Regions from separate parts of the Brenneria populi genome, predicted to be linked through region 3. Evidence: predicted binding sites of a transcription regulator. Region 3 holds the regulator's gene; each other region holds the start of a gene.
The links. The regulator ArgR, encoded in region 3, controls arginine synthesis, uptake and breakdown. The targets are predictions, from matches to a motif close to ANTGAATAAAAATACANT.
Positions count from the first base shown of each region.

Region 1 (2,276 bases), on a different contig from region 3:
AATCGACTGGGCCACCTGCTGTTGAAACTGGCTGGTGCGCAGCTTGCGCTCTTCTTCCAGGTTGCTGATAAACGCCGTTTCCACCAGAACGGAAGGAATGTCCGGCGCTTTCAGCACCGCGAACCCGGCCTGATCGACGCGATTTTTATGCAGACGGTTGACCTTGCTCAAACGGGTTAATATTTCCTTGCCGAACGTCAGACTGTCATTGATGGTAACGGTCTGAACCAGATCAAACATGGTGTGGTCCAGATAGCGATCGCCGCTCATGCTGACCCCGCCGATTAAGTCCGCTTCGTTCTGCGTCTGCGCCAAAAAGCTCGCGGCGGAGCTGGTCGCGCCTTTCTTGGAGAGCGCAAACACCGACGAGCCGCGCGCGGCGCGGTTGGTGAACGCATCGGCATGAATGGAAATAAACAGATCGGCGCGCTGCTTGCGCGCTTTGGCGACCCGCACGCGCAGTGGAATAAAGACGTCTTCATTACGCGTCATATAGGCTTTCATATTCGGCTCGCGCTCGATCAACGCGCGCAGGCGGCGGGCGATTTGCAGCACGATATCTTTTTCCCGGGTTTTATTTTTACCGACAGCGCCGGGATCCTCGCCGCCATGACCGGGATCCAGCATAATGACCAGCGGACGATCGCGCCCGGCTTTCCCTTGCTGCGGCGCCTCCGCCGGCAGCGTCCGCTCCAGATCGCCCTTGTTATAATCCTCCAGCAGCGCCAGCAGCGGATCCTCTTCGTTATCATAGCGGCCCGCCAGCGGGTAAAGATCCATCACCAGACGATGGCGGAACTCCGCCACCGGACTCAGCGTAAAGATTTTGGCGTCGACCCCTTGCTTTAGCTCCAGAACCAAACGCACCGTATCTTTATCAAACTGGCCGATTCTGGCATTTTTAATCAGCGGGTCGTCTTGATGAAAGCGGCTGGAGATGCTCTTCAGAACGCTATTAAGATGAATATTTTCTATATCCACCACAATCCGGTCCGGATTGCCGAGCGTGAACTGCTTATATTTAAGCGGCTGATTGGACTCCAGCGTAACCCGGGTATAGGAAGAGGAAGGCCAGACGCGTACGGCGATCGCCTGCGCAGCGGCGGCCATTCCGACGCCGCTCACACTTAACAGCCAGGTTGCCGCGGCGCTTTGCAACAGGCGCCGCCGAGTCATATTGTGATTCGAGTAAGACATGCAACTCCGGTCTGATTACAGTGCGATTGCCAAATGCCGAAAGCATAAAGAGTGAAATAGTCAAAAACTTTAACTAATCTCTACCCTGGTGTCATGCAAAAATAATTTCGCGCCGTTTTCCCCTGTAACTGGCAAATTACAGCGGTATGGACTTTGCTCGCCACATACCCCTTGCCTTTTATCTCGCAAAGAATAAAAATACAAAAATTACGAATAAAAATTCAAATAGGAGTCGCAGTGAAGGAGCGTAGTACAGAACTGGTAGAAGGCTTTCGCCATACCGTTCCCTATATCAATGCCCACCGTGGCAAAACCTTTGTCATCATGCTGGGCGGAGAAGCCATTGAGCATGAAAACTTCGCCAACATCGTCAACGATATCGGACTGCTGCATAGCCTGGGTATTAAACTGGTGGTGGTTTATGGCGCGCGTCCTCAGATCGACAATAATCTGACGACCCATCACTACGAACCGCTTTACCATAAAAATATCCGCATCACGGACCGAACGACGCTGGAGCTGGTCAAACAGGCCGCCGGAATGCTGCAGCTGGATATCACCGCCCGCCTGTCCATGAGCTTGAACAATACCCCGCTGCAGGGCGCGCACATTAACGTCGTCAGCGGGAACTTTATCATAGCCCAGCCGCTCGGCGTGGATGACGGCGTCGACTACTGTCACAGCGGACGCATTCGCCGTATCGATGAAGACGCCCTACACCGCCAGTTAGACAGCGGCGCGATTGTGCTGCTCGGCCCGGTGGCGGTTTCCGTCACCGGAGAGAGCTTTAACCTGACGTCCGAAGAGGTCGCCACCCAATTGGCGATCAAGCTGAAAGCGGAAAAAATGATCGGCTTCTGCTCTTCGCAGGGCGTAACCAATGAAGAGGGTAACATCGTTTCCGAACTCTTCCCGGATGACGCGCAGCAGCGTATTGAAGCCCTGGAAAAGGAAGGCGATTACCAGTCCGGCACGGTCAGATTCCTGCGCGGCGCGGTTAAGGCCTGCCGCAGCGGCGTGCGCCGCAGCCATCTGATCAGCTATCAAGTTGACGGCGCGTTGCTGCAAGAGCTGTTTTC
Region 1 is NZ_JAYWTM010000005.1:292-2,567, forward strand. Features, by position in the region: gene amiC (N-acetylmuramoyl-L-alanine amidase AmiC) at 1-1,197, opposite strand, end outside; gene argA (amino-acid N-acetyltransferase) at 1,435-2,276, shown strand, end outside.
Region 1: amiC (N-acetylmuramoyl-L-alanine amidase AmiC) is a predicted target of ArgR. The motif match lies at 1,385-1,402, and genes of this name have one in related genera.

Region 2 (2,276 bases), on a different contig from region 3:
GCGGCGCGGGATTAGGGGCGGCAGAAGTGTTTAATCAGCTGCGAAATTAGCTCTCTCGTCGGTTTGATAAACGCGGTATCAAGGAATTCGTCCGGCTGATGCGCCTGCTCGATCGATCCCGGGCCCAGCACCAGCGTCGGGCAGAGCTCCTGGATAAAAGGCGCTTCGGTACAGTAATTGACCACGTCGGTTTGCGTACCCAGCAGCTTTTCCACCACCGAGACTAAATGGTGGTCCGCCGGGCATTCATAACCGGGGATCGGCGGGTGCAGCTCGCCGATCGTCAGCCGTCCCGGCCAGCGCTGGCTAACCGGCGCCAGCGCCTCCGCCAGCAGGCCGTTCAGATCGTTGAGCGTCATGCCCGGCAGCGGACGGATGTCCATGTGCAGCTCGCAGCAGGCGCAGATACGGTTCGGCGCATCGCCGCCGTGAATATGGCCCAGATTCATGGTCGGATAGGGGATGGCGAACGCGGGGTTGTGATAGCGTTCCTGAAGGGTTTGGCGCAATTTCAGCAGATGGGAGATCGCGTCGTGCATCAATTCGATGGCGTTAATGCCGCGCGAGGGATCGCTGGAGTGTCCCGACTGGCCCTGAATGCGTATCGCGCTGGACATATGCCCCTTGTGGGCGCGCACCGGCCGCAGCGAGGTCGGCTCGCCGATAATGGCGCAGTCCGGCCTGAGCTGCGTGGAGGCGGAAAAATATTTGGCGCCGGCCATGGTGGTCTCTTCATCCGCGGTGGCGAGCACATACAGCGGTTTGGTCAGCTTGGTCGCATCGATATCGCGCAGCGTATCAAGAATAAACGCGAAGAATCCTTTCATATCGGCGGTGCCCAGGCCGTACAGCTTATTGTCGTGTTCGCTCAGCGTGAAAGGGTCGCGCGTCCAGCGCCCGTCGTCGAAAGGCACGGTATCGGTATGTCCCGCCAGCAATAGGCCGCCTTTTCCTTCTCCGATTCTGGCCAGCATATTAAATTTGTGCCGGGTGCCGGGCACCGGCTGCACCTCGACATGAAAGCCCAAATCGGTAAACCAGCCGGACAGCAGATTGATTAACGCCTGATTACTTTGATCGAGCGCGCTGTCGGTCGCGCTGATGGACGGCGTTGCGATCAACGCCCGGTATAGCTCAATAAATGGGGGTAAATTCATCTTCACTGTTGACAGCCTCTGGTTAGGATAGTATCAATATTCATGCATTTTTTTTGAATAAAAATACAGTAATGTCAGGCGAAAGGAAACCTTGGGATATCCTTGACGGTATCTGCGGCATGTCGCTTGGCTGCGCGGGTGAACGGCGTGACGACGCAGACGCACCCCATTACCGATTTCGTTGATGAATAAGTTAAGGTATACACTACACCGCAAATGAACATAACCGCTTTTGCCGTTAACCCGGTCTTTACTTTGATGACTATTTACCATTCTGAGGCGCGAAGAAAATAATGAATCCGTTAATTATCAAGCTAGGTGGCGTTTTACTGGATAGCGAAGAAGCGCTGGAGCGTCTCTTCACCGCACTGGTTACCTACCGCCGGCAACATCAGCGCCCGCTTGTGATTGTGCATGGCGGCGGATGCCTGGTTGACGATCTGATGAAAAAACTGTCGCTGCCGGTGGTGAAAAAAAACGGCCTGCGCGTCACCCCCGCCGATCAGATCGACATTATTACCGGCGCGTTGGCGGGGTCGGCGAATAAAACATTACTGTCGTGGGCGAAAAAACACGATATTAACGCCGTCGGCCTGTGTCTGGCGGACGGCGGCAGCACCAACGTGACGCAACTGGACGAAGCGCTGGGGTTTGTCGGCAAAGCGGAGGCCGGCTCTCCCGCGCTGTTGAATACGCTGCTGTCGGCGGGATATCTGCCGGTCGTCAGCTCTATCGGGATAACCGATGGGGGCGATCTGATGAACGTGAACGCCGACCAGGCCGCCACCGCGCTGGCGCAGACGCTGGGCGCCGACTTGATTCTGCTCTCCGACGTGAGCGGTATTCTGGACGGCAAAGGCCAGCGCATCGCGGAGATGACGGCGCAAAAAGCGCAACAGCTGATTGCGCAGGGCATCATTACCGACGGCATGATCGTTAAGGTTAACGCGGCGCTGGATGCCGCGCGCGCGCTGGGGCGCCCGGTGGATATCGCCAGCTGGCGCCATGCGGATCAGCTGCCCGCGCTGTTCAACGGCGTGGCTATCGGCACGCGCATTTTAGCGTAAGCCGTTCTGGGATATGGCATGATGCCCTATCTATATTTATTTGAATTTCGGG
Region 2 is NZ_JAYWTM010000028.1:4,920-7,195, forward strand. Features, by position in the region: gene argE (acetylornithine deacetylase) at 12-1,163, opposite strand; gene argB (acetylglutamate kinase) at 1,451-2,224, shown strand.
Region 2: argE (acetylornithine deacetylase) is a predicted target of ArgR. The motif match lies at 1,210-1,227, and genes of this name have one in related genera.

Region 3 (2,276 bases):
CCGCCGATAACCGGTACGTTGATCTCCTCCGGCCGTTTGCCTTTAAGTTCGGCCACAAAGGTATTGGAGCGGATAATGTCCAGCGTGGTCACGCCGAACAGTTTGTTCTTATCGTAAACGCCGGCTTTCTTAAGCACTTCAGCCGCAATAGCGACCGTGGTGTTGACGGGATTGGTGATAATGCCGATACAGGCTTTTGGGCAAGTGGCGGCAATTTGCTCGACCAGATTACGAACGATGCCGGCGTTGACATTGAACAAATCGGAACGGTCCATGCCCGGTTTACGGGCCACCCCGGCGGATATCAGCACGATGTCCGCACCGGCCAGCGCGGGAGTCGCGTCGGTGCCGCAATAGCCTTTGATGTTTACCGCGGTAGGAATATGGCTCAGATCGACCGCGACGCCCGGCGTTACCGGCGCGATGTCGTAAAGGGATAACTCTGAACCTGAAGGAAGCTGGGTTTTGAGGAGAAGAGCAAGGGCCTGACCAATACCGCCGGCTGCTCCAAGAACTGCAACTTTCATCCTAAACTCCTTATTATCGTAAAGTACAAAAAACGCCGTGAATTCGTTTAACAAAAGAATCAATACAAGAGAAAAAGCGTATTCGCTTACCGCCAGTGGATATGACTTAAAGACCGGGAATACCCTATGCCTATAATAATAAGCCATAAGCGGCTATTAATTAGAAAGGTAAGTAAAGTTAGTGGCTTCGGGTTAATAACGTACTCATCATGCATAAACCGTTAAGTAAAGATCGGCGGCGCATCATCTCTATCGATACTCGTCATACTTCAGGCTGCATATGCGGCGGCCTTTCTGCGACTCGAATTATTTAGAGTATATGCGCCATATAAATAACATCATTTTGATAACATTTGCTTCACTTTTATGTGACTTATAGCGCATTTTTTAGACTCCGCATATTCAAGTTCCCGCCTCCGCTTTTTTCAAACGGCCAACGGCCGCGGCTGGCGATAATATACGCATTATAGTTGCATAAAAATTCACTAATCTGCATAATATTAACCAAATAACCCTATGAAATTGGTGCAGAATGCGTAATTCGACAAAACAAGAAGACTTGGTTAAAGCGTTCAAAGCGCTGCTGAAAGAAGAAAAATTCAGCTCCCAAAGTGAAATTGTTCAAGCTTTGCAAGACGATGGATTCGAAAACATCAATCAGTCCAAAGTCTCGCGCATGCTGACCAAATTCGGCGCGGTGCGTACGCGCAACGCCAAAATGGAGATGGTTTACTGCCTGCCGGCGGAGCTCGGCGTGCCCACCACCACCAGTCCGCTCAAAAATTTGGTGCTGGACGTCGATTTCAATGATGCCGTCGTGGTCATCCACACCAGCCCGGGCGCCGCCCAGCTTATTGCTCGCCTGCTTGACTCGCTGGGCAAATCGGAAGGCATTCTCGGCACCATCGCCGGCGACGACACCATCTTCACCACCCCCGCCAGAGGATTCAGCGTCAAACAGCTCTATGAAGCCATTTTGGTGCTGTTTGAACAAGAGCTGTAGCGTCAGGGGCGGCAATAGCAAAATCGCGTATACTTCCCTGGCGATGCGCCCCCGTCAATAGCCCCCGCTACTGACGATTCTCCGTCTCAAGGGCGGGCAGTTCAGCCAGCGGCCAGCGCGGACGCACCGTCACGCCGAGATCGCGAGAATCCCCCTGCCGCAGACGGATGGCGCCCGCATAGGCAATCATCGCGCCATTGTCCGTACAAAACTCGGGACGCGCATAAAATACGCTGCCGCCCCGCTTCGTCATCATCTCGCCCAAACGTTGGCGCAACGCGCGATTAGCGCTGACCCCGCCCGCCATCACCAGCCGGTTAAAACCGGTTTCATCCAACGCGCGACGGCACTTAATCGCCAGCGTATCCACGACGGCGTCTTCGAAAGCCCGGGCGATATCAGCCCGAGTTTGCGCATCATCGCCATTGCTGCGGATGGTATTGGCAGCGAACGTTTTCAGGCCGGAAAAACTGAAATCCAGCCCTGGACGATCCGTCATGGGGCGCGGAAAAGTGAAGCGCGCGGCGTTGCCGGCCTGCGCCATTTTCGACAGCATCGGCCCGCCTGGGTAATCCAGCCCCAGCAGTTTCGCCGTTTTATCAAAGGCTTCTCCCGCGGCGTCATCGATGGACTCGCCAAGCAACCGGTACTCGCCGATACCGGTTACGCTGATTAGCTGCGTATGTCCGCCGGAAACCAGCAGCGCGACGAAAGGAAATGCGGGAGGATTATCTTCCAGCATCGGC
Region 3 is NZ_JAYWTM010000006.1:373,284-375,559, reverse strand. Features, by position in the region: gene mdh (malate dehydrogenase) at 1-527, opposite strand, end outside; gene argR (transcriptional regulator ArgR) at 1,060-1,530, shown strand; gene tsaD (tRNA (adenosine(37)-N6)-threonylcarbamoyltransferase complex transferase subunit TsaD) at 1,598-2,276, opposite strand, start outside.